DNA from 2 places in the Clostridioides sp. ES-S-0108-01 genome. Region 2 is predicted to be linked to the other one. Evidence: riboswitches for the same ligand, from Rfam matches in the RefSeq annotation. Region 2 holds a riboswitch; the other holds the start of a gene.
What was found. Region 2 has a riboswitch for cobalamin ahead of IR152_RS15515 (energy-coupling factor ABC transporter permease). Riboswitches for the same ligand answer to the same signal wherever they lie in the genome.

Region 1: it holds a riboswitch for cobalamin, as region 2 does, so the genes downstream of both, IR152_RS09950 (ABC transporter substrate-binding protein) here and IR152_RS15515 (energy-coupling factor ABC transporter permease) in region 2, are expected to answer to the same signal.

Annotation. Positions count from the first base shown of each region.
Region 1 is NZ_JADGMN010000009.1:3,752-9,069, reverse strand. Features, by position in the region: gene IR152_RS09960 (ABC transporter ATP-binding protein) at 1-162, opposite strand, end outside; gene IR152_RS09955 (FecCD family ABC transporter permease) at 165-1,190, opposite strand; gene IR152_RS09950 (ABC transporter substrate-binding protein) at 1,262-2,392, opposite strand; cobalamin riboswitch at 2,625-2,807, opposite strand; gene IR152_RS09945 (dihydrodipicolinate synthase family protein) at 2,859-3,752, opposite strand; gene IR152_RS09940 (fumarylacetoacetate hydrolase family protein) at 3,832-4,734, opposite strand; gene IR152_RS09935 (UxaA family hydrolase) at 4,782-5,318, opposite strand, start outside.
Region 2 is NZ_JADGMN010000019.1:56,292-61,609, reverse strand. Features, by position in the region: gene IR152_RS15525 (AAA family ATPase) at 1-131, shown strand, start outside; gene IR152_RS15520 (nitric oxide reductase activation-like protein) at 145-1,920, shown strand; cobalamin riboswitch at 2,052-2,245, shown strand; gene IR152_RS15515 (energy-coupling factor ABC transporter permease) at 2,429-3,181, shown strand; gene IR152_RS15510 (energy-coupling factor ABC transporter substrate-binding protein) at 3,171-3,455, shown strand; gene cbiQ (cobalt ECF transporter T component CbiQ) at 3,458-4,156, shown strand; gene IR152_RS15500 (energy-coupling factor ABC transporter ATP-binding protein) at 4,149-4,967, shown strand; gene IR152_RS15495 (DUF3553 domain-containing protein) at 5,219-5,318, shown strand, end outside.

The DNA of each region.
Region 1 (5,318 bases), on a different contig from region 2:
TATTGGCGTTATAAGTTTAGATAAAGACCTCAATATAGTAGTTTTTCCAGCACCATTACTTCCTAAAAGACATAATATTTCTCCATTTTTTACCTCTATATTTATATCACTCACAACTACTTTTTTATTATATCCTACACTTAAATTATTAGTTCTCAACATATCTAAGTCCTATCCTTCCTTTTCATCAATAGCATTACTACAATCGGTGCTCCTAACAAAGATGTTATTGTACTTATTGGTAACTCTACTGGTGACAAAATTACTCTTGATATTAAATCACAAAGGGCTGTAACTATACTTCCTAAAAAGATTACTACTGGTATTAGTACCCTATTATCTGACGTCTTAAATATCAATTTTGAAATTTGAGGCACTGCAAGTCCAATAAATCCTATAGGTCCTGCAAATGCCGATACTATTGCTGCCAATATACTAGATATAAATACTATAAAAACTCTAAAAAATTTTATATTTATACCAATACTTTTTGCATACTCTTCTCCTAATAAAAAAGCATTTAAAGGTTTTATTATGAATATAGTCATCAAAAGACCTAACATACCAACTATTATAAGTATTTCTACCTTTTCCCATGTAAATCCAGAAAAGCTTCCCATAGACCATATAGTAAATTCTTTTAGTTTCTCACTATTTGCAAATGATTGTAATACGTTTGTTATACCACTACACACATATCCAGTCATAATTCCTATTATTAAAAGAGTTGTTATATTCTTTACCTTATTTGCAAATAAAATGACTATAGACATTACAATTAAAGCTCCTACAAATGCTGCTACAAATATACTCATTGAATTTATACTCTCAAATCCCAATGTGTATCCTCCCAAAATCATAAGTGCTACTGACAAAGTAGAACCTGAAGATACACCTAATATATATGGTTCAACTATTGGATTCTTAAAAAATATCTGTAGTAAAATACCAGATACTGCTAAGCATGCTCCACCTACCATAGTTGCAAGTACTCTAGGAATTCTTATATTATATATTATTTTATAATGCTCTGTATTATCCATACCTCTTAATACAACATCTATTATTTCTTTCAGCTCAATTTTTACAGAGCCAAATGCTACACACACTAAAAAAGTAAGTATCATACTTATAATTAGTCCTATAAATACTGTAGTATTCTTTATTCTCATTTTATTGATAAAATCCATTTATATACTCCTCTTAACAACCTATATTAACTAAAATCCATAAAACTCATCTTTTAGTGTCGTCTTCTATATTATTTATCATAATTTATATAATGTTTGATTTTTTCACCTGTAGTACCTGGATGAAACATCTCAATTAAATCTACTATTAATTCATCAGTCTTATCTACTGATTGATAATAATCTGGAGCAAATACCCATAAGTTACCATTTTTTACAACATCTAAATCAGCCAATATAGGTGCGCTAGATTTTATAAAGTCTAAGTTTGGTGTATAATCTGAACTTGATGAGTATACAAATATATCTGCATCTTTTGCAACTTCATGTAATTGTTCAATGCTTACTCGTCCTTCATTTGAATCTATTGAAGCACATGCATTTATTCCACCAGCCATTTTTATCATATTATCTACATATGAATCTTTAGGCGCTATATAAGCATTTCCTTCATATACAGATGCCCATACAACTTTAGGCTTAGCTTTGTTCTTTATTTTTTCACTTACTTCTTCTATCCTTTGTACTGTTTTATCTAGTTCACTAGTAGCTATATCTTCTTTATCATAAAAGGCAGCTATCAAACTTGTCCACTCCATTCTTCCAAATGGATTTTGCTCTTTATATTCATTATCTACAACATAATTAAGCCCTAATTCTTTTAGTTTATCAATAAATTTTGTATCAGCTTCTGATAAACCACTACTCACTATAGTTAAATCAGGATTTAAGTCTACTATTTTTTCATAATCTGGTGCTAAGTTTGAACCAACATAATGTATCTTTCCATCCTTCATTAAATCTTTAATTTCTTTTATAGTCCAATATTGTTCTTCTGTTGTCACTGCTTTTATACTATCTAGTTCTCCTATTGTTCTTAGAGAACAAGCTTGTGTTGTGGATGCTATTAGTACATTATCTACAGGTGTTCTAACTATATTAGAATTTTTATACTTTTTAGGAATTTTAATCTTCTTAGGAATTAAAATTAGTTCTCTATTATCTCCATCAGTCACTTTTTTAATTCCATCTTCTAAATCCTCAACACTAAATCCACTTGCATATTTTAATTCTAACTTTTTACCACTACTAACTTGTGTATTATCTTTATCATTTTTACTGCATCCTATAAGACCTCCAACTAAAAAAACTACCATAACAATTAAAAAAAACTGCTTTAAAACATTTACCTTAAATTTCATCTCTTTCACTCCAATATCTTATTTTTTATGAGTGGCTAAAAAACTTTAATAATATATACTTTTTTAAAATATATCTTATTAAAATTATCTTAAAGTCATCTTTAATAAGTATAACCTTTTAATAAAATAAAAAACTTCTCCTAACTTAGAAAGGAGAAGTCTTATATATCAACTTTACAAAAAATGAATTGATATTTTCATTTTATTATAAATTACAATTTCCACCCTAAATTGAACCTATGTAATACTGGGCAGGTCTCCTGACTCACGGCTTTCCCTCTATCATCCTTCCCAAAATCTCTTACAAATCTCAGTGGATTTTGATTTCGTATCCGTATACAGTAGCGGGGGCTGTAGTGAATTTTCATCACTTTCCCTATTAAACTAATCTAGTACCCTAGTATTATTTAATTTAATTTTTGTTAAGATAATTGTAGTTTATTGTTGGCAACTTTGCAAGGTTGATTTAGCATATATTTAATTCATTCATCAATTTTTTAATCTCACATACTTGATTTTCATTTGGTTTTATAAAAGGAGCAGTCATATAATCACTTACTTTTAATCCTCTAATATTCATAGCTTTTTTCATTGCTGGTATAAATGGGTTTGTTATTGAATAAAAATCCATTGCTTTATTAATATATTTTTGAATTTCTATAACCTTATCCATATCTCTATTATTATAAGCTTCAGCCCATTTAGAACAAACTTCTGGAATTAAATTTGATAGTCCCCCTATACAACCAGCTCCTCCAGACATTAGATTATGTATAAAATTTTCGTCATAACCACTATATATCTTAAACTCTGGGAACTCTGCTTTCATAGTATTTATTAACTCTCTGGTATGTCCCATCAAAGTTACTGTATCCTTATATCCAACTATATTTTTATGCTTTCTCACAAGTCTTAGTGCAAGTTCTGGACTTAAATCATAGCCAGTTCTATCTGGATAATTATATAAATATATTTCTGCTTCTGTATTTTTAGCTATTTCACTATAAAACAATTCAATACTATCATCATCAAGAGAGAAATAATAAGGGCTTATTATCATAACTCCATCTGCTCCACTATTATGTGCATAATTTGAAAGCTCTATAGATTCATCTACACACATACGGCTTGTACCTATAAACACTTTTACTCTCTTATTTACATAACTAGTTACTAAATCTATAAGTTCTTTTTGCATATCCATAGACATATTAAAGAACTCTCCAGTACTTCCCATTATAACTAGTCCATCTACACCTCCATCTATAAGATAGTCGTATACTCTTTTATTTCCTTCTTTATCTAAATTTCCTTCTTCATCAAATATTGTAACAACCGGTGTCAAAAACTCTGCTTTCATAATTTAAACTCCTAAAATTTATTTTAATATGTTCATTAATACATTAGACTCTGTCTTAACATTGATTACATTAAAACATTTACTTAATGTAATTTTTTAAAATTCCAATACTCTCAATCTCACATTCAATTACATCTCCACTACTCATATATCGAGGAGGTGAAAAGCCCATCCCTACTCCAGAAGGTGTTCCAGTAGCTATAATGTCTCCAGCCTCTAAAGTCATACCTTTTGAAAGTTCTGAAACTATGTCTGAAACGTCTGATATGAACAGCTTTGTATTAGAACTTTGTCTTTCTTCACCATTTACTCTACTACATACCTTAAGTTTTATAGGAAAAGGAACTGCACTTTTATGTAAGATACATGGACCTAAAGAAGTAAATGTATCTAATCCCTTTCCTCTAAACCATTGAACGTGCTCTTTTTGCAACTTTCTAGCAGAAATATCATTTATAACAGTGTAACCAAAGATATAATCTTCTACCTCTTCTTTTTTAATATTAACACCTGTTTTACCTATTACTACTCCAAGTTCAACTTCATAGTCTAGTTGTTTATTTATATCAAAATGACCATCTATCTCATCTTCTGGTCCTATTGCTTTCGTTACACGTTTTGTAAAATAAACCGTTTTTTGAGGTTCTTCAAAACTATCATCAAAGTGAGTTTGAGTTTCTTCAAGATGGTCTTTATAGTTCACCCCCACACATAAAATATCATGTATTGGTTTTTCTATAGGAACATGTACAGTACATCTCTCCCTTTTAAAAACATCATAATTGTAAAATGTACCTTCATTTATAATAGTTTTCAACTTAATAACATCTTCTTTAGATATATTTTGAACCAATTCATTTAAATTTTTAAAATTTCTACTAAGATTTAAAGAATTAATGTCTATAATAAATAATTCATCTTTAGAAAAAACTCCAGACCTTTTACACTCATTTTCTCCTTCAGTAAAACTGACAAACTTCATAATCTCACCCTTTATCAAAATTCTATGTATTTAGTTTTTCTTAAATATTATACATAGTTACATACTCTAGCTATTGCCATTTCAGTATATCCAAGAGACTCTGCTTTTGATTGTTTTCCATTTGCTACATCTACAACCATATTTAACAAATCATCTGTTAATTCTTCCATTGTTTGTGGTCCATATATAACTGGGCTAGCATCAAAATCCATATTATCTTCCATATTTGCAAAAGTTATTTTATTCCCAGTTATTTTTATTACTGGAGCTATTGGATTTCCTGATGGAGTTCCCCTTCCTGTACTAAATACTACTATTTGTGCTCCTCCTGCTACCATACCAGCAACAGATGAAGCATCATTTCCAGGGGTATCCATTATAACAAGACCTTTTTTATCAATTTGTTTAGCATAATCATATACTTCACTTATTTGTCTATGACCACCTTTATGTATACAACCAAGCGATTTTTCTTCTAAACTTGTCAAACCACCAGCTATATTTCCAGGAGATGGATTACCTTCTCTAACTTCTTCCCCAACCAATTTTAATGAATTTTCATATCTATGTACTATATGCAATAT
Region 2 (5,318 bases):
TTGCAATTAATATGGGACTTACAGGAAAGACTTTCGATATATATGAGAAAGAAATGGTTGGAGATGTAATTAAAACTAGAATACCTAATAAATGGGAGAGTATAGATGTATTTCCAATAAGTCATATTTAATATAGGTGAGATTATGAAATGGATATATGATGATTATGAATTTGAAAACAGAGCAAATAACTTATCTTGGACAATAGCTGGAGATTACAATGAAAGTATAGATATATCAGAAAAAGATTATTCTTCAAAAGAAGTAGGTTTATATTTTGCAATAATTGCAGGTGCTAGAAGAAAATATGTAGATTGGGGCATAGTGAAAAAATACCTTACAAATAGAATACGAAAAGGATATGATAAAGATATTATACTGGGTCTGATTCAAGTTATATTAAATACAATAGTTGAAGAAAAGGCTATTAAAGATAGACCAGGGATAGAAGATATAAGAAAAAATGCTTATAAAGATATTGTTTCACGTTTTACCAAAATACACAATGACAATATTATGGATAAAATTAAATATGCCTTTGTACTTTACAATATGGACAAGCATCCAGCATTAGACAGCCTAACTAGAAGAATAGTTAATGACATAAGAAATATAGATACAAATAAAGATATTATGGAGATTTTAAAGTCCTTAGATGTAATATATTTAACTTACTTTGAGTATATATTAAATGGAGAAGAAAGTAGTTCTACATATGATGAAAGTAATGTAAAAGATGTTGACGTAAATTTTGATACATTTGCTGACTTTATGTATGAAGAACTTTATAGTGATGAAGAAGAAAATATTATTGAAAGTGATATAGACTCTATATCTTCATCTATTCTTATAGAAGGAGTAGGAGATTTTGAGGATTCTCAATCTAGTAATTCAGCAGACAGGGTTATATATGTTGATGAAGAGACTGCAAATAAAATATATTCAAAAATAGAACATTATTATGGGAAAACTTATTTGAGTAAAGGTGAAATTAAAAAGATTGAAACACAAAATTGTAGAAATGTTCATGAAGGGTGTAGAATACACTTTACAGATGGAGTTCTTAGAAGTGAGTGTAATAATGTATTCCAGTTAAAATATGTAACAAGGCAAAAAGAAAATAATTTAGGGAAATTTAGAGAACATGCTAGAATGTATAGACAGCAGATAAAGAGATTAAAAGAAAGTTTAGCTAGAATTTTGATAGAAGAAAATGCTAAAACTAGAGTATACTCTGATTGTGGCACTATATTAGCAAATAGAGCCTGGAGAGTTGGTAGAAGTAATAATAATAAAATATTTTATAAAGATATAGAAAATGAAAAAGGAAAATATGTTATTGATATATTATTAGATGCAAGTGGCTCTCAAAGCAGGAATCAAGGAAATGTAGCAATTCAGGCGTATATAATCGCAAATGCCCTAACAGTAGTTGGTATACCAAATAGAGTTATGGGATTTTCTAGTTTTTTGGATTATACAATATTAAAAAGATTTAAAGATTATGATGATAGTTTAAAAAATAGCGAAAATATATTTGAATACTTTTGTGCTGGTAATAATAGAGACGGTTTGGCTATAAAATCTATATGTAGTGGTCTAATAAATAGAGATGAAGAAAATAAAATTTTGATAGTTCTTAGCGATGGAAGGCCAAATGATGTAAAGATAGGAAAAAATAGTGAGAGAACCTTAAGGGGAGAAAAAGCTTATAGAGGTATAGTTGGTTTGAGAGATACAGCCAATGAGGTAAGAAAGGCTAGAAAACAAAATATATTGGTATTAGGAGTATTTACAGGAAAAGAATCAGAACTTGAGGCTGAAAGATTAATATATGGAAATGATTTTATATATTCTAGAGATATAACTAGATTTTCTGATGTGGTTTCAATGTATTTAAAGAAGATAATTAGAAATTAATCAAAATTATAAAAAATAATTTATATGCATAAAAATATAAAAATAAATAAAATTTGTGAAAAACATAGAAATTTTCACAGAAAAGGTATACAATGATTTATATAGAAATGATTTAAGAATAATTTAAAAATTAAATATATAATATTATAGGTTCTTTAAGTAAGATTAATAGGGAAAAAGGTTAAATTCCTTTACAGTCCCCGCTACTGTGATGCAGACGAAACTTTTGTTAGCCACTATGATGATATATTTTTATATTTCATGGGAAGGAAGAGAAGTAGGATGAAGCTAAGTCAGGAGACCTGCCTAAAATATTAAAGTAATTTCTTCGGGGATGGAGAAAGTTTCTTATAATAATTATGCAGATATATTTATTTTATGTGTTTGTATTTGGATTTTCGGAAATTGGAAGCCTAACCATCGAGTTAGGCTTTTTTATTTTATTAGGTAAATCAGACATATATTATTTATGTTTTAATTATTGGAAAAGGAGAGAGGGGATACTAAAATGAAACAGAATATCAAGTTAGGGGTTATCACTGCACTTATGTTAATCATTTTAACTCCAGTTACGTCAAATGCAATGCATATAATGGAAGGTTATTTACCAGTAAAATGGTCTATAGCATGGGGAGTTATATTTATACCATTTTTCTTAGTAGGACTCAAATCAATAGGTAAAATAGTAAAGCAGGACCCTAAAAAGAAAGTATTATTAGCACTATGTGGAGCATTTGTATTTGTATTATCGGCACTAAAAATACCTTCAGTAACAGGAAGTTGCTCACATCCTACTGGAGTAGGTCTTGGAGCAATAATGTTTGGACCAAGTGTAATGTTTGTTCTTGGAACGATAGTTTTAATATTCCAAGCGTTACTATTAGCACATGGAGGAATAACTACCTTAGGAGCGAACGCTTTTTCAATGGCTATTGTAGGGCCAATTATATCATTCTTAATATTTAAAGCATTAAAGAAAAAAGACGGAAATAATGCAATGCCAGTATTTCTTGCAGCAGCAATAGGAGATTTGGCTACATATACAATAACTTCGATACAGTTGGCACTGGCTTTCCCAGATCCATCAGGTGGAGTGATGGCTTCAGCAATTAAATTCTTAGGAATTTTCTTTATGACTCAAATACCAATAGCAATAGCAGAAGGTATTCTTACTGTAATTGTATATAATTTAGTTACAGAAAATGGAGAAAAAAGTATACTAGAAAATAGTGATAAAGGAGTTAAAGCTAATGAGTGCTAAAACAAAGACGAAAACTAATATATTACTACTTTTATTAGTAGTGGCTCTTATCATATTCCCATTGCTTGTTAACTCAGGTGCTGAATATGGAGGGGCAGATGGTCAAGCTGAAAGTGAAATTACTAAGATAAATCCAGATTATGAGCCATGGTTTAGTAGTCCATATGAGCCACCAAGTGGAGAAATAGAAAGTTTATTATTCTCTGCACAGGCAGCTCTAGGAGCAGGTGTAATAGGGTACATACTAGGTCTTCAAAGAGGAAAGAGAAGTTAATTATGCTTATAATTGATAAATATGCATACACAAATAGATTAAGTAAAGTAAATCCAAATAAAAAAGTAGCCATAGGAGTAATCTTTCTGATTGCTTCTATGGTAATAAAAAATATATTTGTTTTAAGTGGAATTATGATTTTAATGAGTATTCTAGTTGTTTGTGTGGCTGGAATAGATTTAAAGAATTATTTAAAATTACTCAGAATACCAATGTACTTTTTATTTCTTAGTGTAGGAATAACCCTTGTAAATATATCTTTTAATAAGGCAGACTTATTATACAGCTTTGAAATTTTTAGTTTCAATGTAGGAATATCAAAGGCATCTATTGACACGTCCATTCACGTGTTATTTAGGGCTATGTCTTGTTTGACTTGTGTGTACTTTTGTATACTTACAACACCTTTTAATCAGTTAATATTCTTCTTTAGAAAACTGCATTTACCTGATACTTTTGTTGAGCTATCAATGTTAATATATAGGTTTATATTTATATTTCTAGAAGAATTTTCAGAAATATATAAGTCACAAGAGCTAAGATTTGGGTACATAAATTTAAAAACTTCATATAAATCCTTAGGAATTCTTGGAAGTATGCTGTACAAAAGACTTATGACAAGGTATGATGATATGTGTATATCATTAGACATAAAATTGTATGATGGTAAATTTCACATAGTAGGGGATAATGATGTTTAAAATAAATAATTTAACTTATCAATATGAAAAGAATGCCAATGCATTATTAAACATTAATATGGATTTCTCAAAAGGAAATGTTATAGGTATAATAGGTTCAAATGGTTCAGGAAAATCAACATTATTTATGAATTTAATGGGTATATTAAAACCTACATCTGGAGAAATTCTTTTTAAAGAAGAAAAATTAAAATATGATAAGAAAAGTTTGTATAATCTTAGAAAAAATGTGGGTATTGTCTTTCAAGACCCAGAAAAACAAATTTTTTATTCAAAAGTATATGATGATATAGCATTTGCAATGAGAAACATTGGTATGGATGAAAAAACAATTAAAGAGAGAATAAACAAAGCTCTAGTAGCTGTTAATGGAATAGATTTTATAGACAGACCAGTACATTTTCTTAGTTATGGTCAGAAAAAAAGGGTAGCGATAGCATCAGTTATAGCAATGGAAAATGAAATTATATTGCTTGATGAGCCTACAGCTGGCTTAGACCCAGTAAGTACTAGGTCTATTGTAGACATAATAAAGGGATTAAATAAAGATAATATAAAAATAGTAATATCCAGTCATGATATGAACTTAATGTATGAAATATGTGATTACATATATGTATTGGATAAGGGGATTTTGATTGATGAAGGAAAGGCAGAAAATGTATTTATAAATGAAAATAATATAATACAAGCTGGCTTAGAATCCCCATGGTTGGTAAAAGTACATAAAAATATGAATTTACCTTTATTTAAGAAAGAAGAAGATTTGTATAAGTATTGGAAAGAAAGAGAACTTAATACAAACAAATAATTAAGCCCTAAACCTATTTTAAAAAAATAAATTTATATATAATAACCCTTAACCTAGACCCCTTAAAGGTGCCTTATGATTCCCCAAATCATAAGGTTATTTTTTTTGAATAATAAAATAAATTGTATGGAAAAGTGTTATTTAATTGTAATATATTGGAAATAATCTATTAATATAATACATAATTATAATTTGAAGTAATTCATATTTTAGATTAAAATATATTTATGGCTGTTAACAGGAGGAGAAATATGAATTTAGATACATTAAATCCTGCTCAAAGAGAAGCAGTAGAAAAGACTGAAGGTCCAGTACTTATATTGGCTGGTGCTGGTTCAGGTAAAACTAAGG